DNA from 4 places in the Halalkalibacter sp. AB-rgal2 genome. Region 2 is predicted to be linked to each of the others. Evidence: riboswitches for the same ligand, from Rfam matches in the RefSeq annotation. Region 2 holds a riboswitch; each other region holds the start of a gene.
The links. Region 2 has a riboswitch for S-adenosylmethionine ahead of metK (methionine adenosyltransferase). Riboswitches for the same ligand answer to the same signal wherever they lie in the genome.
Positions count from the first base shown of each region.

Region 1: another riboswitch for S-adenosylmethionine. It lies ahead of ACERJO_RS02190 (methionine biosynthesis PLP-dependent protein); the one in region 2 lies ahead of metK (methionine adenosyltransferase).
Region 3: another riboswitch for S-adenosylmethionine. It lies ahead of mtnK (S-methyl-5-thioribose kinase); the one in region 2 lies ahead of metK (methionine adenosyltransferase).
Region 4: another riboswitch for S-adenosylmethionine. It lies ahead of ACERJO_RS07750 (methionine ABC transporter ATP-binding protein); the one in region 2 lies ahead of metK (methionine adenosyltransferase).

Region 1 is NZ_JBGUAV010000002.1:130,487-136,281, reverse strand. Features, by position in the region: gene ACERJO_RS02210 (YpdA family putative bacillithiol disulfide reductase) at 1-919, shown strand, start outside; gene ACERJO_RS02205 (asparaginase) at 1,055-2,023, opposite strand; gene prsW (glutamic-type intramembrane protease PrsW) at 2,187-2,834, shown strand; gene ACERJO_RS02195 (hypothetical protein) at 2,850-3,014, shown strand; SAM riboswitch class I at 3,084-3,188, shown strand; gene ACERJO_RS02190 (methionine biosynthesis PLP-dependent protein) at 3,338-4,450, shown strand; gene ACERJO_RS02185 (bifunctional homocysteine S-methyltransferase/methylenetetrahydrofolate reductase) at 4,477-5,795, shown strand, end outside.
Region 2 is NZ_JBGUAV010000022.1:48,290-54,084, forward strand. Features, by position in the region: gene ACERJO_RS15710 (YwpF family protein) at 1-113, shown strand, start outside; gene bcbE (bacillibactin exporter BcbE) at 185-1,396, shown strand; gene ytkD (RNA deprotection pyrophosphohydrolase) at 1,752-2,225, shown strand; gene ACERJO_RS15725 (alpha/beta hydrolase family protein) at 2,222-2,998, shown strand; SAM riboswitch class I at 3,084-3,196, shown strand; gene metK (methionine adenosyltransferase) at 3,490-4,695, shown strand; gene ACERJO_RS15735 (DUF1540 domain-containing protein) at 4,862-5,011, shown strand; gene ACERJO_RS15740 (glycosyltransferase family 4 protein) at 5,124-5,795, opposite strand, start outside.
Region 3 is NZ_JBGUAV010000009.1:34,308-40,102, forward strand. Features, by position in the region: gene mtnA (S-methyl-5-thioribose-1-phosphate isomerase) at 1-495, opposite strand, end outside; gene mtnK (S-methyl-5-thioribose kinase) at 492-1,703, opposite strand; SAM riboswitch class I at 1,779-1,885, opposite strand; gene ACERJO_RS09340 (2,3-diketo-5-methylthiopentyl-1-phosphate enolase) at 2,051-3,238, shown strand; gene ACERJO_RS09345 (2-hydroxy-3-keto-5-methylthiopentenyl-1-phosphate phosphatase) at 3,244-3,891, shown strand; gene ACERJO_RS09350 (methylthioribulose 1-phosphate dehydratase) at 3,885-4,526, shown strand; gene ACERJO_RS09355 (1,2-dihydroxy-3-keto-5-methylthiopentene dioxygenase) at 4,513-5,046, shown strand; gene asnB (asparagine synthase (glutamine-hydrolyzing)) at 5,198-5,795, shown strand, end outside.
Region 4 is NZ_JBGUAV010000007.1:55,921-61,715, reverse strand. Features, by position in the region: gene ACERJO_RS07760 (MetQ/NlpA family ABC transporter substrate-binding protein) at 1-822, opposite strand; gene ACERJO_RS07755 (methionine ABC transporter permease) at 840-1,505, opposite strand; gene ACERJO_RS07750 (methionine ABC transporter ATP-binding protein) at 1,498-2,523, opposite strand; SAM riboswitch class I at 2,671-2,787, opposite strand; gene ACERJO_RS07745 (YusG family protein) at 3,042-3,284, opposite strand; gene gcvH (glycine cleavage system protein GcvH) at 3,459-3,845, opposite strand; gene ACERJO_RS07735 (arsenate reductase family protein) at 3,912-4,268, opposite strand; gene ACERJO_RS07730 (hypothetical protein) at 4,450-4,734, shown strand; gene ACERJO_RS07725 (spore coat protein) at 4,751-5,071, shown strand; gene ACERJO_RS07720 (secondary thiamine-phosphate synthase enzyme YjbQ) at 5,291-5,695, shown strand.

The DNA.
Region 1 (5,795 bases), on a different contig from region 2:
ATTGTCAGCAGCAATTGCATGTCAAAATAAAGGGCTTAACACGTTAGTCATCGAAAAAGAAAACGTTGTTCATTCTATTTATCGTTATCCCACTCACCAAACGTTTTTTAGTACGAGTGAAAAGCTTGAGATTGGTGATGTAGCTTTTCTAACAGAAGAACGAAAGCCTAGACGAAATCAAGCATTAGTGTATTATCGTGATGTAGTGAAAAGGAAAGAGATCCGCATTAATAAATACGAGCGAGTATTGAAAGTGAAAAAAAAGGGTGGGTTATTCAATATAAGCACATCAAAGGGGTGTTATGAGTCCACTTTCGTTATTGTGGCGACTGGATATTACGATTCTCCCAATATGCTTAATATACCAGGTGAAAACCTCAGTCATGTCCATCATTATTTCAAGGAAGCTCATCCGTACTTTGATATGGATGTTGTCGTTATAGGAGGGAAGAACTCAGCCGTTGATGCATCGCTAGAACTACAAAAGGCTGGTGCACGAGTAACGAACTTATACCGTGGTAATGATTATTCAACAAGTGTTAAGCCATGGATTTTACCAGAGTTTGATTCGTTAGTTCGTAATAACTCCATTCAAATGGAGTTTAATACTGAAGTAACTGAGATTACGAACTCATCTGTCATATATAAAAAAGAAGGTACGAGCCAAGAGGTTAAAGCTGATGTCGTTTTTGCCATGACGGGTTATCATCCTGATCATTCGTTTATTAAAGCGATGGGAGTAAAAGTAGACGTGGAAACGGGGCGTCCAAACTTTGATCCAGTGACAATGGAAACAAATGTAAATGGGCTTTATATTGCCGGTGTAATTGCTGCGGGAAACAATGCTAATGAAATATTTATTGAAAATGGACGTTTTCATGGAGAGGTTATTGCCAATCATATTATTTCATACTCATGAATGTAAAAGTCTAGAGATGGGTATTTCAAGGGGATTGAAAAAGTTTGATTTTTAACTTTTCCAGTCCCCTTTAAGCAATGCGCGAAACCTTTGCCTATTTTGAAAAGCTTAGTATGAGTGGTTTTTTTATTACGATTATTGCTCAAATAAAGCGTGCATCTGAGATAAGTCATTTGTTTGTTCGAGTACCACCATTAATTTCAAGCGAGCCTTTTGTCCATTTAAGCCATTTGCGAAAATGACTCCTAATTCTTTTAATGTTCTGCCACCTCCTTCGTAAGCATAAATATCTTGAACGATACCACTAAAGCAACGTGAAACAAGAATAACAGCTATATTGTTAGATAGAAGTGATTGAATAGGTTTAACTAATTCAGGAGGTACATTACCTTGGCCGAATGCTTCGATCACCAACCCATCTATATTCGTCTTATGGATGGCGTCGATGATGCTAGGGTCCATTCCTGTATAGGTTTTCATTAAGGCAACGTTCTTATTTAATTGAGTCAAATTATACGTCTCACGCTTCGTTAACGTGTGGTGAAAAGTAACCCCGCGCTTTGTAACAATCCCAATTGGCCCATATTGAGGGCTTTGAAATGTAGCAATATTGCTTGAATGTGTTTTCGTTACGTTTTTTGCAGTGTGAATTTCATCATTTAAAACAACAAGAACACCTTTTCCTTCCGCCTCCTTACAGGCAGCTACTTTGACAGCTGAAATGAGGTTATGAGGACCATCTGCGCCGAGTTCATTACTTGATCTCATTGCACCTGTCACAATCAGCGGGATGTCCCATCCTAATAATAAATCAAGCAAATAGGCTGTTTCTTCAAGAGTATCAGTTCCGTGAGTAATAACAATTCCTTCTAATTGATCTTCCTTAACTCGTTTCTTCATATGTTTTGCTAATTGTACTACTATATAAGGAGTCATATGAGGAGAGGGAATATTTAAATAATCATCAACGATGACAGAAGCTATTGTTGATAGAGATTCAATTGTGGAATATAATGGATTTAACTGTTGCTTTAAGATTGTACCATTTGGACCTTCTTGCATCGCAATCGTTCCACCAGTATTAAGAATAAGTATTTTTTTCAATTTATACACCTCTTATCGATCTGAATAATGATAGTACTGACCTTATATATCATAGCAGAATAATGATTTACTTGAGGAGGTTATGAAGCATTTTTCTGCACGTTTTTTCTGAGTCGAATAATCAAAGGTTCAAATGCTTAAGATAAAAGGGAAAGGACATATAATGATTGCACTCATTACAGCAGCTATTGCTCCGGGAATGGCTTTATTATCATATTTTTATTTAAGAAATCATTATAGTGATACAACAGTTGGTTTTATTTTTAGGACATTTTTTGTTGGTGCTCTCTTAGTGTTTCCAGTTATGGTATTACAATATGCTTTCTTAACGGAAGGTTACTTTCAACAAGCTTTTCTTCGTACTTTTTTCTTATATGGATTTGTTGAAGAATTTTTTAAATGGTTTCTTCTTTATTTTTTTACTTATCAACATACGACATTCACTAAACGTTATGACGGTATTGTTTTTGGTGTCGCGTTATCGCTCGGCTTTGCAACACTTGAAAATGTTTTTTACTTATTAGCAAATGGTCTTGATTTTGCTCTTGGAAGGGCTATTTTTCCTGTATCGAGTCACGCTCTGTATGGGGTCATAATGGGCTACTACTTTGGACGAAGTAAGCTTGAGCATTCAAGAAAACGTTTATATCTATTTTTCGCTTTATTATTTCCATTTTTATTACATGGAACATATGATTTCATTTTAGTATTATTTGATATATACTTTCTTATTGGAATGATTCCATTTATGCTGTTATTATGGTGGTTAGCATTGACAAAAGTAAAACGAGCTCATCAATTAGATGTTTAAGAAAGGGGAATAATCATGCAACAGAGAGAGCGGTATCGCGTTGTTATACGCTGTTTAAGTTGTGGTGAAAAATATATTTTACGAGGTTATTTAAATGATCATGGTGAGTTTGAAACGGGATTTAAACGGTGTGTATGTGGAAATGATCAACAATTACACACAGATGCAACTCTCGAATAAAAAAGAAAACGAAATAACCTTGCAAATTTAACGAAAGTGTTGTACCTTTAATAAAACAATATATGATGATTCTTATCACGAGAGGCGGAGGGAATGGCCCTATGATGTCTCAGCAACCAGCCACTAGGTCAGGTGCTAATTCCAACAAGTTGAAATTGACTTGAGAGATAAGAAGGAGAGCTGATTAAATGTAAACAAACACCTTCTTCTTATTACTCGAAGAAGGTGTTTTCTTTGTTCTACAAAAAGTAAGAAGGATATGATGATGAGACTACTAAAAAAAATTAATCTGAGTTGTCTTATTTGACTAGGAGGTTATGTTGATGAATGACAAGCATTTACGCACAGAACTTGTACAAATTGGAAACCGCTCAAAAGATCCTACAGGAACCATTAATACTCCTGTTTATTTCTCTACAGCGTATCGGCATACAGGTATCGGAGAATCAACGGGATATGATTACTCTCGTACAGGTAATCCAACAAGGGAAGTGTTGGAGAACGCCATTGCTAGTTTAGAAAAAGGAGACAGAGGCTTTGCCTGTAGTTCAGGAATGGCCGCCATTCAAATTGTCTTTTCATTATTCGAGGCAGGGGATGAAATTATCGCTTCGAAGGATTTATATGGCGGAACCTATCGGTTATTTGAAGAAGGCTGGAATAGATGGGGTTTGAATTTTTCGTATGCCGATCCTCGTGATATTCGTAATGTTGAAGCTTGTTTAACTGATAAAACAAAAGCGCTCTTTATTGAAACACCGACAAATCCACTTATGCAAGAAGCATCCATCAGTGAATTAGCTACTTTTGCTAAAAAGCACGATTTGTTATTGATTGTTGACAACACCTTTTATACACCATTGCTACAGCAACCGCTAGCTGAAGGTGCTAATATCGTTATTCATAGTGCATCAAAATATTTAGGTGGTCATAATGATGTGATTGCTGGACTAATAGTCGCAAAAGGTGAAGCTTTATGTGAAAGGCTCTTTTATTATCAAAATGGTGTAGGTGCGATACTTTCATCTTTTGACTCTTGGTTATTAATAAGAGGAATGAAGACATTAGGTTTAAGAATGAACAAACACCAAGAAAATGCGAAAAAAATCGTTCAGTATTTTGAGCAAGAGGAAGGTGTAAAAGAGGTACTTTATCCTGGGAAAGGCGGGATGGTTTCATTTCGAATTGAACAGGAAGAATGGGTAAATCCATTTTTACAACAATTAAAGCTAATCTCATTTGCTGAAAGTCTTGGTGGAGTTGAAAGTCTTATGACTTATCCAGCCACACAAACTCATATGGACATACCTGAAGAAATTCGAATTGCCAATGGTGTCTGTAATCGTTTATTACGCTTCTCGGTTGGGATTGAAGAAGCTGAAGATTTAATTGGAGATTTACAGCAAGCATTTCATTACGTAAAGGGGCAGTCCTAGCATAGGATCGAGATGGGAGGAATAAGGTGACTTTTTTAAATCAGCTACAATCTAACATTTTAATTGGTGATGGAGCAATGGGGACTCAATTGTACGCATTAGGCGTTGATCAATGCTTTGAGGAGTTAAATCGTACTCATCCTGAAATGATCGTTGATGTCCACGAAAAATATGTAAACGCTGGAGCTGATATGATTCAAACGAATTCATATGCAGCTAATGCTATTAAACTCGATAAATATGGTCTTTCAAAGCAAGTGAAAGATATTAATTATCAAAGTGTGAAGCTTGCTAAGCAAGCTTCACATAATGACACTTATATATTTGGAACAATAGGTGGGATTAGACGTTTTCAATTAGAAGAAGTAGGGCTCGAAGAAATTCGAAATGCTTTTAAGGAACAAGCTGAAATCCTACTTGAATCAGGTGTGGATGGTCTTCTTCTTGAAACATTTTATGATCTAGAAGAAGCAAAGCTCACTGTGGAGCTTGCTCGTAACCTAACTTCCTTACCGATCGTGATGAATATCTCATTAGGAGAAATCGGAGTATTAAATGGTGGGATTCCTGTAACGGAAGCATTTAAAGCTTTGTATCATAATGGTGCAGACGTTGTTGGTTTAAACTGCCGTATGGGACCTTATCATATGTTGCGTTCATTTGAAACCGTTCCTATTCCTAATCAAGGGTTTCTTGCTGCTTATCCTAATGCAAGCTTGCCTGATTTCCGTGATGGACGTGTTTTTTATCAATCTAACGCTGATTATTTTCAATCAATGGGGAAAAAGTTTATCGAACAAGGTGTGAGATTACTAGGCGGTTGTTGTGGTACGACTCCGGAACATATTGCTGCGTTTGCCAAAGTAAAAAAAGAAGTAGCCCCAATTACGAGCAAAGTTGTCCGTCCTTTACATCAAATATTGGTGAAAGATCAAATTCCATCAAAAATAGATAAACCATTGCCAGAGATCGTGAAGGAACGCCATTCAGTTATTGTAGAATTAGATCCACCAAAGAAATTAAGTACGGAAGGTTTTATGCAAGGGGCTAAAGCATTGAAAGATGCCGGTGTGGACGCAATTACAATGGCTGATAATTCGTTAGCTTCTCCGAGAGTTGATAATTTATCTCTTGGTTCAATGGTCAAACAGCAGCTTTCGGCACGGCCACTCGTTCACATTACTTGTCGAGATCGAAATTTAATCGGATTACAATCTCATTTGATGGGATTACATGCACTAGGAATGAATGATATATTAGCTATTACAGGTGATCCTACGAAGGTAGGAGATTTTCCAGGGGCGACATCAGTCTATGATTTAACTTCATTTCAATTGATACAGCT
Region 2 (5,795 bases):
AGCTACTTGAGGAGTTTGGAAACAGGCGGCAAAATTTAATTGAATATTCGCAAAGAACGCTTGATGAATTGTATCAAACATTGCGTAAAGGTGGTCGCTATTCGTTAGAGTAATGGTGAATAGAATGTGAGAACCTCCCCATACTAAAAAGGTTAATATGCTCGTAGGATGGAGGAACTCATTCATGGAAGAGAAGAAAACATGGGATATCATATCAATTTCATCGATCCCACTAGTCATGACTTTAGGAAATTCTATGCTGATTCCCGTTCTTCCTCAGATTGAAAGGGAGCTACAAATTTCATCTTTTCAAGTAAGCATGCTTATTACGGTTTATTCGATTGTGGCGATATTATGTATTCCCATTGCGGGGTACGTTTCAGATCGAATTGGGAGAAAAAGAGTAATTATTCCTAGCTTAGTTATAACAGCGATAGGAGGAGGCATTTCCGCTTTCGCTAGCTGGAAAATGAATGATCCTTATTCAGTGTTAGTATTTGGAAGGCTTTTACAAGGAATTGGTGCTGCTGGAGCTGCCCCGATTGTCATGCCACTTGTTGGAGATATGTTTACAGAAGAGAAGGATGTTAGTAGAGGTCTAGGGATTATTGAAACCTCTAACACATTAGGAAAGGTGCTAAGTCCTATACTAGGAGCTGCCTTAGCACTTATTGTTTGGTATATGCCTTTTTTCGCAATACCAATTTTTTGTTTTATTTCGATCATCGCGTTAAGCTTATTGGTGAAGGAACCAAAGATGAAAGAAAAACCGTTAGCTTTTAAAGCGTTTATAAAAAGCTTGCTTCTTATTTTTAAACAAGAAGGTAAATGGTTATATGCTGTTTTTATAGTTGGTGGAATTAGCATGTTTGTACTCTTCGGGGTACTATTTTATTTATCAGATTTATTAGAAAAATCTCATCAAATTGATGGAATTAAGAAAGGCATTATATTAGCTATTCCTTTAGCGGCACTTTGCTGTGCATCATTTGCGACCGGTAAAGTGATCGGACAGGATAAACAAAAAATGAAATGGATGACGGTGTTTGGGGTGAGTTTATTAACGATTGCATTATTTGCGATGTCATTTTCTCAAGATATCTATTTACTGTTAACAGCTTTATTAGTAAGTGGAGTAGGTATTGGCATCGCTCTTCCTAGTTTAGATGCCCTAGTAACGGAAGGGATAGAGATGGCCCAGCGAGGTTCGATTACGTCGCTTTATAGTAGTATGCGTTTTGGAGGAGTCGCTTTAGGTCCTCCTGTTTTCTCCATGTTAATGAAAACAACACATGCCTTTACTTTCTTACTCAATGCTGGAATTTGCATACTCGCATTAGTTGTCGCGCTTCTAATGATTAAACCTGAACAAAAAATAAAAATTACATGGGATTGAAGGAATATTTATTCTAGGACATATTGAAGCAATGGTGTAGTTGTGGTGAAATGAATTTGTTTTTGAAATTGATATCTAAAAAGAAAAACTGCATTTGCAGTTTTTTTTCTGTAATAGACATGATAAAATGCGATGGAAACAAAGAACACGAGGGCACTGAATAAGTTAGATAACAGAGGCCACCTGAAAAAGTACAAATCAACTTTTCAGTCCCTTTGATTTGACTAGCAATGGCTTCATTCGTTGCTCACTTGATACGAGATACCTACCCGTATCAAGCTCTTCAAAATGGACAACAGTTTCGCACATTGCTTAAAGAACACCGTATTTTTAGTGGAAGGTGGTAACGTGGAGCATGATTCAATGTATGGATCAAAATGGATGTCTCGTTCATTTACGACTTGGAGAAGACTTTACCATTGAACCTGAACATGTTTTGGTCTTTTGCCGATTTAAACAGAAATGGTTAGTGACGAACCATTGCAGTAGAGGATTAGAATTTCCAGGCGGTAAGAAGGAAAAAGGAGAATCACTTGAAGAAGCAGCTTTTCGTGAGGTATGGGAAGAGACAGGTGCTATTTTATCTCAACTAAAGTATTGTGGATTTTATGTTGTTAATGAGATTGATCATGAATTTCATAAAGCTATTTTCTTTGCTGAAGTTATAGATGTTGAATCAAAGGAAGATTACGGAGAAACGGGAGGACCGGTTTTAGTAAAACAATTTCCCGAGAATATTAAACATGATAATCGATACAGTTTTATTATGAAGGATGATGTACTTCCTGCTACATTAAGTTGGTTGAAGAGGGAAGGCTTGACAACATGATTATAAGTCAGACGAATTTGAAATCTCCTCATTCTGCTATTGAGCTTATGGAAATCACATATTGTAGTCAAGGATTACGTGTAAAGGCTTATCTAGCTACTCCTCGTAATCAGAATAAGCTTCCTGGGTTACTTTATTTACGTGGTGGCATTAAACGTGTCGGTATGGTTAGAATCGAACGTGTTATTCAATGGGCATCTGAAGGAATGGTCGTAATGGCCCCTTTTTATCGCGGTAATTTTGGTGGGGAAGGCAGAGAGGATTTTTGTGGAGAGGACCGTCAAGATGCGATTTCAGCATTTGATGTTTTAGAGTCATTAGATTCAGTTAATCGCCACTCTATTCATATTGTAGGATTTTCAAGAGGAGGTACAATGGCTTTACTAACGGGAATGGAGAGATCTAATGCGAAAACGATTACGTGCTGGAATGGTGTTTCAGACATGAAGCTTACATATGAAGAACGTGTTGATCTAAGAAGGATGATGAAACGTGTTGTCGGAGGAACTCCGAATAAATATCCAGAGAGATATGAATGGAGGACTCCGTTAGGAAAACTGGAGCAATTACAATCACGTGTATTAATCATTCATGGTTTGTTAGATGAGCATGTTTCTGTAGAGCATGCTTTTCGCTTAAAAAAAAGCTGTGATCGATTTAAAAAACAAGCTGATATGTGGCTATATCCAACCTTTAAACATCAATTTCCATATGAAGCGCAAAAAAAAAGTGCTTGCAAGTGCAGCTCAATGGATGAGGCGAGCAATTATTGACTGAATTTGGTTGATTCATAATTTTTTAATAATATATAGTTGACAGTTTACGATGATGTGCGATATGATATGCCTCGAACGGATACTCTTATCCCGAGTTGGCGGAGGGACAGGCCCGACGAAGCCCAGCAACCATCACTTAATAGCCAAGAGTGAAAAGGTGCTAACCTGCAAGGCATTTGCCTTGAACGATAAGAGGCAAAAGGTAAACATTTACACCCTTTTCCTCTTGATAGGAAAAGGGTTTTTTATTGTATTTGTATGAAAACGCCTTTGGTGAGATACTCTTGAAATGAAAAAGTGATACATCAATCTTATTCATAAATTCATGGCACATGTATGTGTATAAAAAATGAATGATTTGCTGTTTTTCTTATCGTTTCGTGTAATCTTATGAAAGAGATTCCCTTACTTTTTTTGATGGGAATGAGTGCCGTCTCAAAAAAAGCACATCCTAAAAAGGAAGATGTGCCAAGGAGGATATGAAAAGTATGTCAGAATTACAAAGTCGTCGTTTATTTACGTCAGAATCAGTAACAGAAGGTCACCCAGATAAGATTTGTGATCAAATCTCAGATGCCATTTTGGATGAAATTTTGAAAAATGACCCCAATGCACGTGTCGCTTGTGAAACAACGGTTACAACCGGACTAGTATTAGTTGCTGGTGAGATCACAACGAGTACTTATGTTGATATTCCCAAAGTTGTTCGTGAGACGATTAAAGGAATTGGGTACACACGAGCAAAGTACGGTTTTGACGCTGAAACGTGTGCGGTATTAACATCTATCGATGAACAATCTCCTGATATAGCTCAAGCAGTTGATGAAGCATTAGAGGCACGTGAAGGCAATATGACAGATGAGGAAATTGAAGCAATCGGGGCTGGGGATCAAGGCTTAATGTTCGGTTATGCGAATAATGAAACGAAGGAATTAATGCCTTTACCGATTTCACTTAGTCATAAGCTAGCACGGCGCTTAACAGAAGTACGAAAGGAAGAGATTCTCCCTTATTTACGTCCTGATGGGAAAACGCAAGTGACGGTTGAATATGATGAATATGATCAGCCTGTTCGTGTTGATACGATTGTTATATCAACACAGCATCATCCTGAAGTAACGTTAGAACAGATTCAACGTAACCTTAAGGAATATGTCATTAATCATGTAGTACCAGCGAACTTAATTGACGAGAAGACAAAGTACCTCATTAACCCAACAGGCCGTTTTGTTATCGGTGGTCCACAAGGGGATGCTGGTTTAACAGGTCGAAAGATTATTGTTGATACATATGGTGGTTATGCACGTCACGGTGGTGGTGCATTTTCCGGAAAAGATGCAACAAAAGTTGACCGATCCGGTGCTTATGCTGCGAGATATGTTGCAAAAAACATTGTAGCGGCAGGTCTTGCTGATAAATGTGAAGTACAATTAGCATATGCAATTGGAGTGGCTCAGCCTGTGTCAATTTCAATTAATACGTTTGGGACAGGCAAAGTTGTTGAGGAGACACTTGTTTCACTTGTAAGAAATAATTTTGATCTCCGTCCTGCTGGTATAATTAAAATGCTTGATCTCCGTCGTCCTATTTACAAGCAAACGGCTGCGTATGGACATTTTGGACGTACTGATGTTGAGTTACCATGGGAATTAACGGATAAGGCAGAATTGTTAAAAGCAAACGCGGAAATATAATAGAATTTGTTCAAAGAAGCTAACCTTATAAAGAGGTCAGTTTCTTTTTTTATAGTATTAGGCTTGAAAAGTAAGTGGATTTACGGATGATGTGGCTTCATTGAGGAGATGGTGACGTATGTCAAGGAAAAAAGCAGGATAAACTATTGAATAGGAGGTGAACAGAATGGCTCAAGATGTACTTTGTGAAGTGGATAACTGTGTTCATTGGTCTCAGGGGAATAAGTGTGAGGCAGAACGAATTTATGTCGTTAGTCACCGCGAACAAGCGGAGCGTACAGAAGAAACAGACTGTAAAACGTTTAAGCCTCACTAGGAACTAATAGAGAAGTGAAAATACGCCCATCAAGCCCATACTAGCTTAGGGCGTATTTTAGTAACCGTGTTATACCTTTAGTATTGATAATAATAATCAGTTTTATTCATCATTATGCAAGATGTTTTTTCTTGTTGTTTATAAATGCGACATGTTCATATTGTAAGAGCAACTGATCAAAAATGGCTTCCCATGATTGGGTAAGTGCATAGGAACGAGCTTGCTGGGCAAAATGTCGTCGCTTATTAGGGTGTTGAATTAAGTCAGTTATAGCGTTAATAAAGCTTGTAGGAGATTTTGCGTCACATACTATTCCTGTTTTATTATGTTCAACGATTTCTCTTACGCCACCTTGATTCGATACAATAGCTGGTGTTCCTGAAGCGAGTGATTCTAAGACGACATTTCCGAAGGTTTCGGTAGTAGAAGGGAAAATAAATAAGTCGGCACTCGCATAAACAGCAGCAAGCTCTTCTCCTTGTAAATATCCCGTAAATGTAACAGATTCACTGTTAAACTCTTCTTTCATTTCGGATAGGAGTGGTCCGTCGCCTACAATGACCCATTCAATGTGCCTTTTCATTTCACGAGGAAGTTGTCTAATAATCTTTCTCAATGTCGCCATGTCTTTTTCTGGAGCAATCCTTCCAACGTATATAAGTGTATATTTGCTTTTCGAGGTTGAGGGCTTTTGCTTGTTCGGGTTATATAATGAACAATCAACTCCTCGTTTCCATAAATCCACTGAATTAAAACCTTTATTGAGAAGATGTTCTTTCGTTTC
Region 3 (5,795 bases), on a different contig from region 2:
AATACCACCTGCGTTACAATGTGTAAGAAGGGTATCTCCATCTTCAAATAAAGCTAAGCCATGTTCGCCAATCGCTCTACATACAGCTTCATCTTCTTCCTGTATAAGCTTTGCTTCATTTAATAGTAGTTGCTTTGCCTCTGATACAGTGCTGGCTGATTTAGTTACCTTAACAACCCGTCTAATAGCCCAAAATAAATTGACAGCAGTTGGTCTTGCTGATTCTAAGTAGGTGGCCTGTTCTTGGAGTGAAGCTAAATAGGTCTGGAAGTCATCTCCTTCAAATGCTTGAGACCATAAACATAACCCATAGGCAGCAGAAATACCAATGGCTGGAGCACCTCTTACTTTTAATTCAAAGATAGCATCCCAAATATCTTGTATCGCTGTTAACGTTAAAAATACGGTTTGCTGTGGTAATAGTCGTTGGTCTAGCAGTTTAACATGATTGTTATTCCATTCAACCGAACGAATCGGTTCTACTGCTTTTGTCATTGTGTCACAACCTTCTTTAGTTCATTAATGGATGTTATTTGTGATCGGTTCATAATAAGTGTTTTCCCTAATGTAATAGCAGAGCGTTTAACGTTCAAGCGTAATTCCTCATTTTCAATAGCTTCAACGTCTTCAACACCAGCTAATCCAATCATTCGACGAATCATTTTACAACCAGCAAAGCCAAGAGTATCTTGAAAAATTTGTTTAAGTACATCATCTAAGTAACCATCTACTTTCATAAATGAATCTTGACTATTGTCCTGCCATAATGCACCGAATTCTACATCAAATATGTTCCATGTTTCTATTAATACACTTAGTAAATAGTCTTGATACTCATTTCTTGTCTGATCATTTTCAATATGACCTTCTTGAGATAGATAGCTTAGTAGAATATTGGCAATAAAGGCGCCGATATCAAAACCCATTGGGCCGAAGTAAGCAAACTCAGGATCAATGACAACTGTTTCCTCAGTTGAAGCAAATATACTACCAGTATGAAGGTCTCCGTGAATGAGCGCTTCTCCTTTTGTTAAGAAAAGGTGTTTCAAAGAAGCAACTTCTCTTTTTAATGTCTTATCTGACCAAAGCGTTGTTTCGACAAACTCTCTTAATTTGCTCGGAATATTATTTGTGTCATGGTCAAAGAATGGGTCTGTAAAGACAAGATCTTCTGTAATTTTACAAAGCTCAGGGTTGTTGAAATGTAACGTTAATTTCTTCTTCTCTTGTTGATTCATCCCAAAATCAGAATGATAAAATAAAGTATGCGCTAAAAAAGTCCCGATATCCCGTGCAAGACGAGGATAAACTTTTCCTTCAATTAATCCTTTTCGTACTATTTGTAGATGAGATAAGTCATCCATGACAGTGACAGCCAATGTATGATCAGAATGATAAACGCGAGGCGTAAACTCTGGTACAACTTCATAGGCGTGTTTTAATGCTTCGCTTTCGATACGCGCACGATCAAGTGTTAATGGCCAACTAGAACCGACCACCTTTGCGTATGGTAAGGCTTGCTTCAATATAATTGATTTATTCGCTTCTTTATTTTGGATGCGAAAAACAAGATTGAGATTACCATCCCCAATTTCCTCAGCTTCTAAAACATCATTTTGTGTAAATAGACCGATTTGTTTACTATAGGCTATTGCCGTTTCAATTGTAAAAGGTTCATATCTAACAGTATCTATAGTCATCATCTTTCCTCCCTTTCGCTCATTCAAATGAAAAATCCTCTTGATTTATCAAGAGGATTGAAACAGAACTGTTCGTTCCTCTCATCTTTCAGAATGGATTTCATTCTGTTGGAAGTAGCACCTTCGCGTAATGCAGGTTGCCGGGCGTCATCGGTCCAAATCCCTCAGCCTTCTCATGATAAGAGTGTTATTCATAGTCATTTAATATACGGTCATGTTACACTTTTTCAATATAGTTTGTCAATTCAGATTGTTTGAAAAGTAAAAAGATTGACGAAAAAATAGAATACTGTCATAATTTTTAATTAATGAACGAATACATATCTGTTGATATATAGGTGGTGGCAAATATGGGTGAGGTACTAGCAACCTACCTAATAGATGGAACAACGAATATTGAAAAAAAAGCCGATTCGATTGCGGTTGGATTAACGGTTGGATCATGGACAAACCTTCCTTCAGTCGAACAAGAACAATTAAAAAAGCATAAAGGGCGAGTTGTTAAAACAGAAATCTTAGATGAAAAATCAGTCATAACGATTGGGTACCCAAGTTTGAATTTCACGAATGATATTCCGGCTATTTTGACAACGGTATTTGGAAAGCTCTCTTTGGATGGTAAAGTGAAATTAGTGGATCTTTCCTTTGGTGAAAATTTAAAGAAAGAATATCCTGGACCAAAAGTAGGGCTAGAAGGGATTCGTAAGCTTTCTGGAGCTTATGATCGTCCATTGTTGATGAGCATTTTCAAAGGGGTAATCGGCCGAGATTTATCTTCTTTGAAGGAACAGATGAAAGGTCAAGCACTTGGTGGTGTTGATATCGTCAAAGACGATGAAATACTGTTTGAAAATGAACGGACACCTTTAACTGAGCGAATTAGAGTCTGCAAAGAAGCACTCACGGAAAGTGAAGTGGAAACAGGAAAAAGAACACTATATGCAGCAAATATTACAGGCCGTACGTTTCAGTTGAAGGAGCAAGCAAAACGGGCTGTAGATGCAGGCGCAGATTTACTTCTATTCAACGTCTTTTCATATGGGTTAGACGTGCTACAAGAATTAACAGAGGACCCGGACATTCCACTGCCTATAATGGCACATCCTGCATTTTCAGGTGCGATGATTTCATCAACGGATTACGGTTTATCACCTTCTCTTCTTCTTGGAAAACTTTCGCGTATGGCTGGTGCGGATCTTGTCTTATTCCCATCTCCTTATGGATCTGTCGCGATGGCCAAGGAAGAAACGATTAAAATTGCTCGTGAATTGACCGATAAAGATCTGTTTCATCGGGCCTTTCCCGTGCCATCTGCTGGTATTCATCCTGGTCTAACACCGAAGTTATACGAAGACTTTGGGATCGATAGTGTGATTAATGCTGGCGGAGGAATTCATGGTCACCCTGGAGGGGCACCTGCTGGTGGAAAAGCATTTCGACAAGCAATTAATGCGGTTATGCAAGGTCAATCATTAAAGGATGCAGCCTTACATTCAGCGGAACTCCGTCAAGCAATTGAGCTTTGGGGAGGAGCGTAAAAAGAATGAAGCCTGTTATTTTTTGTGACTTTGATGGGACGATTACAACGAACGATAATATTATTGCAATTATGAAGGAATTTGCTCCTCCTGAGTGGAATGAAATCAAGGATCAAATTTTAGAAGAGACAATCTCGATCCAGCAAGGTGTCGGGCAGCTCTTCCGCTTACTACCATCTTCTTCGAAGCAACAGCTGATCGATTTTATTTTAGCTGATGCAAAGATTCGCGAAGGCTTTGACGATTTTGTCGCTTATACAAAGGAGCAAGGAATAGAATTGATCATTGTAAGTGGTGGCATTGATTTCTTTGTTTATCCTTTATTAAAGGCATATGAATTACCGGTTTATTGTAATTCGGCAAGCTTTGATGAGGAGACAATCAAAATTGAATGGCCTCATGAATGTGACGCTTTTTGTGAGAATGATTGCGGTTGCTGCAAGCCTTCTATTATTCGTAAGGAAGCAAAAGGTAGAGATATTATTGTCATTGGCGATTCGATAACCGATTTACAAGCGGCAAAACAAGCTGATTTCGTTTTAGCACGAGATTTATTATTAGAAAAATGTCAACAATTGAATCTGAAACATGCACCATTTGTTACGTTTCATGATTGTATAGAAATGTTGAACGAAAGGGGGCTCGAATCTTGATTTTGCATTGGAATGAACTTGCAAGTATTAAAAGAGAACTAGCAGTAAGAGATTGGTTTCCAGGAACGAGTGGAAATTTATCAATTAAAGTACAGGATGAGCCACTTCAATGTTTAGTAACGGTAAGTGGCAAGGATAAGTACAAAGAAACAAATGAGGATTTTGTTCTAGTTAATGAAGATGCGGAGCCTTTAACCGATGAAGGTAAGCCATCGGCTGAAACCGTCATACATTTAGAAGTGTATAAAAAGACAGATGCTGGTTGCAGCCTGCACGTACATACGCTAGATAATAACTTAATATCTGAGCTCTATTTTGAACAAGGATTTATTACATTCAAAGGAGTCGAGCTTATTAAAGCATTTGGAATTTGGGCGGAAGATGGTCAATTAACGATCCCTATCGTTGAAAATTATAGTGACCTTCCTACGCTGGGTAAGGCTATTAGTCACGTGATTGAACCCGACACAAAGGCCGTCCTGATTCGTAATCATGGTATTACTGTGTGGGGACGTAATGCGTTTGAGGCCAAGCGTCATCTAGAGGCTTGTGAATTTTTATTTTCATATCAAATGAAGCTGCTTCATGCAAAAGCAGCAAATTTAAAGGAGGTTATTAAAAATGGCAGTTATTAAAATTCGTAACACGAATGAAGTGATTCAAGGAACAGAAGAGGTGAAAGCATTTCTCGAAAGTCAAGAAGTATTGTATGAAAAATGGGATATGTCTAAGCTACCAGATCATTTAAAGGAACGCTTTGATTTATCAGATGAAGATAAGCAGGAAATTTTAAATAACTTTGATGACGATATTCGCTCATTAGGTGAACGTAGAGGCTATGTGAACTGGGATGTCATTTCGTTATCTGAAAGTACTCCTAATTTAGAGGAACTTTTGAAAAAGTTTGAGAACGTTCATACTCATACTGATGATGAAGTTCGTGCTATTACAGCAGGTCATGGTATTTTCATTGTAAAAGGTGAAAATGGTTATTTTGACATTGAACTAGAAGCTGGTGATGTGATTTCTGTTCCAGAGTACACACCTCACTTTTTCACGTTAATGGATGATCGTCAAGTTGTTGCTGTTCGTCTATTTATTGATACTGAAGGTTGGGTTGCTCATCCTTATGAGGAAAAAGAATATAAGCTTTAATCAGACCGTAGAATAAAACGCCTTTGAGAAAAAATCTCAAAGGCGTTTTTACCTATGACCATGCAGAAAAGATTTGTAGTGATGTAACCTTTATCGAGTTCTATTCGTTTTATGATCAAATGACGCTTTCGATGAAGAAGGGAAGATGCACATGTGTGGTTTTGTTGTTCGAATTAGTGGACAAGCTGAAAAAGGCTCCTATAAAAAGATGATGGGGTGTAATCGCTATATTCATCATCGTGGTCCAGATCAGATTGGTTACTTAAAAGGAGATTATATGGAGATGGCTTTTTCAAGATTGAGCATTATTGATGTAGAAGGGGGAAATCAACCACTCACTTATGAGGATCACCGCTATTCAATTGTATTTAATGGTGAGATCTATAATTATATTGAGTTACGTGACGAATTAAAGGAAAAAGGAAAAGAATTTCAAACATCTTCAGATACCGAGGTTATACTTGCTCTCTATAGTGAGATTGGAATGCAGTTTGTGGAGAAGCTAAGAGGTATGTTCGCATTTGTTATTTGGGATAAGATGAAGAATCAGGCGATTATTAGCCGAGATCGTTTTGGTATCAAGCCGCTCTATTATCATGAAGATGAAAAGAGCATTATTTTTTCTTCAGAAAAAAAATGTATAACTCAACGAATTAAGGATGGCAACCTTAATAAACAAGCTCTTCATCATTATTTTTCATTCCAATATGTACCAGAGCCTTATACGATGACTGACTCGATTCTACGTG
Region 4 (5,795 bases), on a different contig from region 2:
TTAGTTTTGAACAGGAATAACCGCTCCATCGTATTGTTCATAAATAAATTCGCGAATTTCCTCTGAAGTTAACACTTCATACAAGGCTTGAACTAATTCACCCTCTTCATTACCTTCACGAACAACTAATAGGTTTGGCTGGAGAACATCCTCACCCTCGAAAGCAATTCCATAAGCATCAATATCAACTCCACCTTCAAGGGCATAGTTCGTATTGATAACGACCGCATCACCTTCGTCATTTTCAAATGAAGGTGCTAACATTCTTGCTTCGACTTGATATTCATCAAATTTTAAGTCTTTCGGATTCGATACGATGTTTTCCACACGTGCAAGCTCGCCATCTTCAATATTAAGCTCAATTAAACCAGCGCGCTCAAAAATCGGTAAAATACGTCCATGGTCACTAATCGAATCACTTATAATAATCGTTGCACCATCTGGAAGTTCATCTAAACTACTATATTCTTTTGAATACACACCAATTGGCTCATAATGTATTTCACCAATACTAACAAAATCATATGCCTCATTTTCATCCATTTGCGAAGCTAAATACCCAGGTGTTTGAAAATAATTTACATCAATTTCATTTTCCAGTAACGCTTCATTAGGCAGAATATAATCAGAAAAGGTTGTAATATCTAGCTCAATCCCTTTCTCCTCCAATATAGGAGCCGCAGCCTCTAATATTTCCGTATGTGGCACAGCTGACGCACCGACACGTAACGTTTCTAACGAATCCTCATCTGCTCCATTTCCACATGCTGCTAATGTAACTGATAATCCTAATGCTGCAATTAAACCCGCTACTTTTTTCATCTTTCTTTCCCCCACTCTTATCTTTTGTCTGTTTTATGTGTAAAGTAGTCCCCGATCCATTGAATGATAAAGACAATAATCAGGATGGCTACTGTTGCCACCAATGTAATCATACTATTATTACGTTGAAACCCTTCTAAATAAGCCAAGTGACCAAGTCCTCCAGCAGCAATAACACCTGCCATTGCCGTATAACTAACGAGAGCAATCGCTGTAACCGTTATGCCTGAGATCAAAGCTGGCATCGCCTCTGGAATTAATACTTTGCGAACGATCGTGAAAGAGGACGCGCCCATTGCTTGTGAAGCCTCAATAACCCCTTTATCAATTTCCCTAAGAGCAATTTCTACCATTCGAGCGTAAAAAGGTGCAGCACCAATAATTAACGCAGGCAAAGCTGCATTTGCACCTAACATCGTCCCAACCATTGCCCTTGTAAATGGAATGAGAAGCACAAGTAAAATTATGAATGGAATTGATCGAAATACATTGACAATCGTACTAAAAACAAAATGGATAATGGCATTCTCCCATAAGCCACCCTTACTCGTCACATATAATATAAGACCAAGTATGATTCCCAATACAAATGTAACGGCAACGGAGATCGTTGTCATGTAAATTGTTTCAACAGTTGCTTCCCATAATTGATCGACTTTAATTTCCTCAAGAAGATCATTCATCATTCTTGATCACCTCCACATCAACCTTCTTCTCTTTGATGAAGGCAATCGCATCATTGATTATGTGCTCTTCCCCTTTAAGTGAAACAAACAACGTCCCATATGAACCATTTTGAATCTTTGTAATCTTACCTTGTACAATGTTTACTTCAATATCAAAAGCTCGAATTAATTCCGTAATAAGCGGGCTTTCTGTTTCATCACCAACAAACGTTAATTGAACCATTCGGCTATTTGGTTCACTCGCCAAGGAAGCTAAAGCCTCAACGGTCTCTTCTGGCTCGGTAATTTGTTTAACAAATTCTTTTGTCATTTTCTGCTGTGGTCTTCGAAAAACGTCTAGAACAGGACCCATTTCAACAATTTGTCCTTCTTCCATGACGGCAACCCGATGACAAATTTTTCGAATCACATGCATCTCATGAGTAATTAAAATAATGGTTAAACCAAGCTTCTGATTAATATCAACTAATAGCTCTAAAATCGAGTCTGTCGTTTTCGGATCAAGAGCAGATGTGGCTTCATCGCACAAAAGCACACTTGGATTGTTGGCTAATGCTCGTGCGATGCCGACACGTTGCTTTTGACCACCGCTCAATTGGGAAGGATAACTATCTCCACGACCTTCAAGTCCAACAAGCTCGATTAATTTATCGACTCGCTCTTTCCTTCGCGCTCTATCGACACCTGCAATTTCCAGAGGAAAAGCGATATTTCCTCGTACGGTACGTGACCATAGAAGGTTAAAGTGCTGAAAGATCATGCCAATTTCTTGACGCGCCTTTCGCAATTCTTTTGCTGATAGAGTGGACAAATCACGCTCTCCAACAATGACATTACCTTCTGTCGGTCTTTCCAACATATTTAGCATGCGGATCAGTGTGCTCTTACCTGCTCCACTATAGCCAATCACACCAAATATTTCACCTTCCTCTATCGTTAAATCGACACCGTCCACTGCTTGAACGGGTCCATTTTTCGTATTAAAACGTTTCTTGATCCCTTTTAATGAAATCATCGAAAACCACTTCCCTTCGAGGTCAATCAAAAGGTATAGCCACCCTTTTTGAACAACCTCTTATAATACTTTATATAAAGACCGTATTTATTAAAAATAAAAAAATCCTTCCTGTGCGTGACAGAAAGGATGATACATTCGTCCTTCCTCTCATCTTTCAAAGTGGTAAACACTTTGCAGGATTTAGCACCTAATAAGATGATTTATCACCTTATCGGTTGCTGGGCATCGTAGGGCCAGTCCCTCCGCCTCTCGCAATAAGAGTTTTACTATATGAAAATACTAATCTTTTAGCTCCTATGAATAATAGCATAGGAAAAAATCAGCTGTCAATGAATGCTGATCAGTATTTCTTGCCAATTTTGTGAATAGCCTTACATGTTAATGACCCATAAGGGATTACGAAGGCACTAATAAAGGTTTTTAACCTTATCAGTGCCTATTAAATACAATGAGAGAAACCGTTGTCTCCTTTAAAAAACCTGATATGAAGTGAGTTTCTTGTATCAAGCGAACAATTAGCACCAGCCCTCATCACAATTTTCTACATAGGATTGAACATCGTTAGGCTTTTTATTTTCATATCTGTATATTTTATCTGCGTCAAATTCAAAACCTTCAGCCATTTCATGCTGCAGGCCTTGGTTTGTTTCCATTACTTGACCAATCTTGGCTTCCCCCATGTATAAGCTAAGCTTCCCATCTTCATACTTACCTTTCACTTGACTGGTCACATCAATCTTCACAAATTCCAATTCCACGTAAGCACCTCCTTATATATACAAAAGTTACGTATAGCTTCCCCAGAGTAAGCTAACTTATCATAACGAAAAGCAAATCATTTAAAAAACGTCGGCTGTGCTTCCGAATTCATATAAAAAAGAGGTTCCAAAAGATTTAACCTAGATCCTTTGAAACCTCTGTATTGTTCATTTCTACTCTTGACTAATCATTTCCTCATATTGTTCCGCTTGCATAAGCTCATCTAGCTCCGCTTCTTTACTTGGCTTGATAATAAGCATCCATGCTTTTTCGTATGGAGATTCATTGACAAGCTCTGGTGAATCATCTAAATTTGCATTTACTTCAACGACTTGTCCACTAATTGGAGCATACAACTCCGAAACCGTTTTCACTGACTCTACATTCCCAAATGGCTCATTAGCTGTCAGTTCATCACCCACTTCAGGCAATTCAGCAAATACAATATCCCCTAACTCTTCCTGCGCAAAATGAGTGACCCCAATTCGAACTTGACCATTCTCTTTCTTCACCCATACGTGCTCTTTCGAATACGTTAGCTCTTTTGGTAATTGACTCATGGTTAACCTCCTACTTTTCATCTATGCTCTTTAGTATAACGTGATGCTGTTGAAAAGAAAAACAACTTATTTCCAATTTTGTTCAAATAAGTCTTCCTTAAAACCAACCGTCACTTTCTTTTGATCAGTCGTTAACGGGCGCTTAATTAACATTCCATCAGAAGCAAGCAATTCTAACGCTTCATCTTCTGTCATTGTTGGTAATTTCTCTTTTACATTTAGTTCACGATATTTCTTTCCACTTGTATTAAAAAATTTCTTTATTTCTAGTCCACTATTTTCCACCATGATTTTTAGTTCTTCTTTAGTCGGTGGATTTTCGACAATATGTACATCATTCACTTCTATCCCTTTTTCCTCTAACCATTTTTTAGCTTTTCGACAAGTTCCACACTTTGGATAATGATAAAAAGTTATTGCCATCACAAACATTCCTTTCTCATTTATTCATCCTTAGTATTGCTTAATTTATGTAAAACCACAACCAATATGTTTCATTATTAACAACTTCTCACTAGAATAGACTATTGCCATTTTCTTAAAACTAAGTGTGTATCCACTGGATACGCTTCATGATATGCAGCATTCCCAAAGGAGGATCAACATGCAGCAAACACAAATCTCAAACCAACAAAACCAGCAAAATCAAGCTATTATGCAGCAACCACCAGCGATTATTTCAACAAAGGATCAATTGTATTTAACAGACATGCTTTCATGGAATTTAATTGCGATGAAAAAGGCTCATTTCTTCGCTCAGCAATGTCAAGACCAAGACATTATTCAAGCCCTTGAAAACGCCGGATCCATGCATCAACGCCATTACGAAAAAATACTAACTCACTTGAATGCGAATCAAAATCAACAGCAATCTATACCGGTTCAATAATAGGGAGGGCCAATAAATGAATCAACAAAAAATTAAAAATCCTGAACTGCAAGTACCAAAAACACCACAAATGTCTGAACGCGACTTTATAAATGATCAATTAGCAACGGAAAAATATATGTCTAACGCCTATACGGTTGCATTAAATGAATTAAGTCACGATCAGCTTTATCAAGACATTTCTACCATTTATAACGAAACCCAAAATTGTCAACGTGATATTTATACTATCATGTTCAAAAAAGGATTTTATGCGTTAGAACCAGCTGAGCAACAAAAGCTTTCAGAAGCATACCAGCAATTTTCGGGATACCAATCACAATTCCCTTATCAATAAAAAGTGAAAGGTCTGTCCTAGGATTCGATCCTTTGGACAGACCTTTTTCTAAATAATAAGAAGGTAACGTCAGAGGACATGGTTATAAGCCACATTTTTTTAGTGCCCTTTATAATCACACATTGGCGTTGTCGATATTTCCCGAGAAATATCATTCCCCACTTGAAAGCAAGCTTTTCTTTTGATATGACTTAAGTATAACCGAAAGGAGAGAAGAAAATGGAAACCACGCTACATATTCAAACAGAAGCTCGTGACCAAATGGTTGAAATCACGCACAGAATACAAGACTGGATCAGGTCCATTAACTTTCAGGATGGTATCATTATCGTTAACTCTTTACATACAACAGCAGGAATTACTGTTAATGAAAATGCCGATCCTGATGTAAAGACAGACATGCTTATGAGACTAGATGAAGTATACCCATGGAACCACCCAAAGGATCGTCATATGGAAGGAAACACTGCTTCTCACCTAAAGACAAGTACGGTCGGTCACTCTCAAACGATTATTGTCTCAAATGGGCAATTACTGCTCGGAACATGGCAAGGAGTCTATTTTTGTGAGTTTGATGGGCCTCGCCAACGAAAATGCGCTTTAAAAGCCATTTCTGCTAGATGAGTGAGTATCCACAATTAAAAATTTAAGCAAAAGAACATACACAAAAGTGCACTGAAAAAGTTAAAGCACAAACTTTTTCAGTGCACTCATACATGTTAGA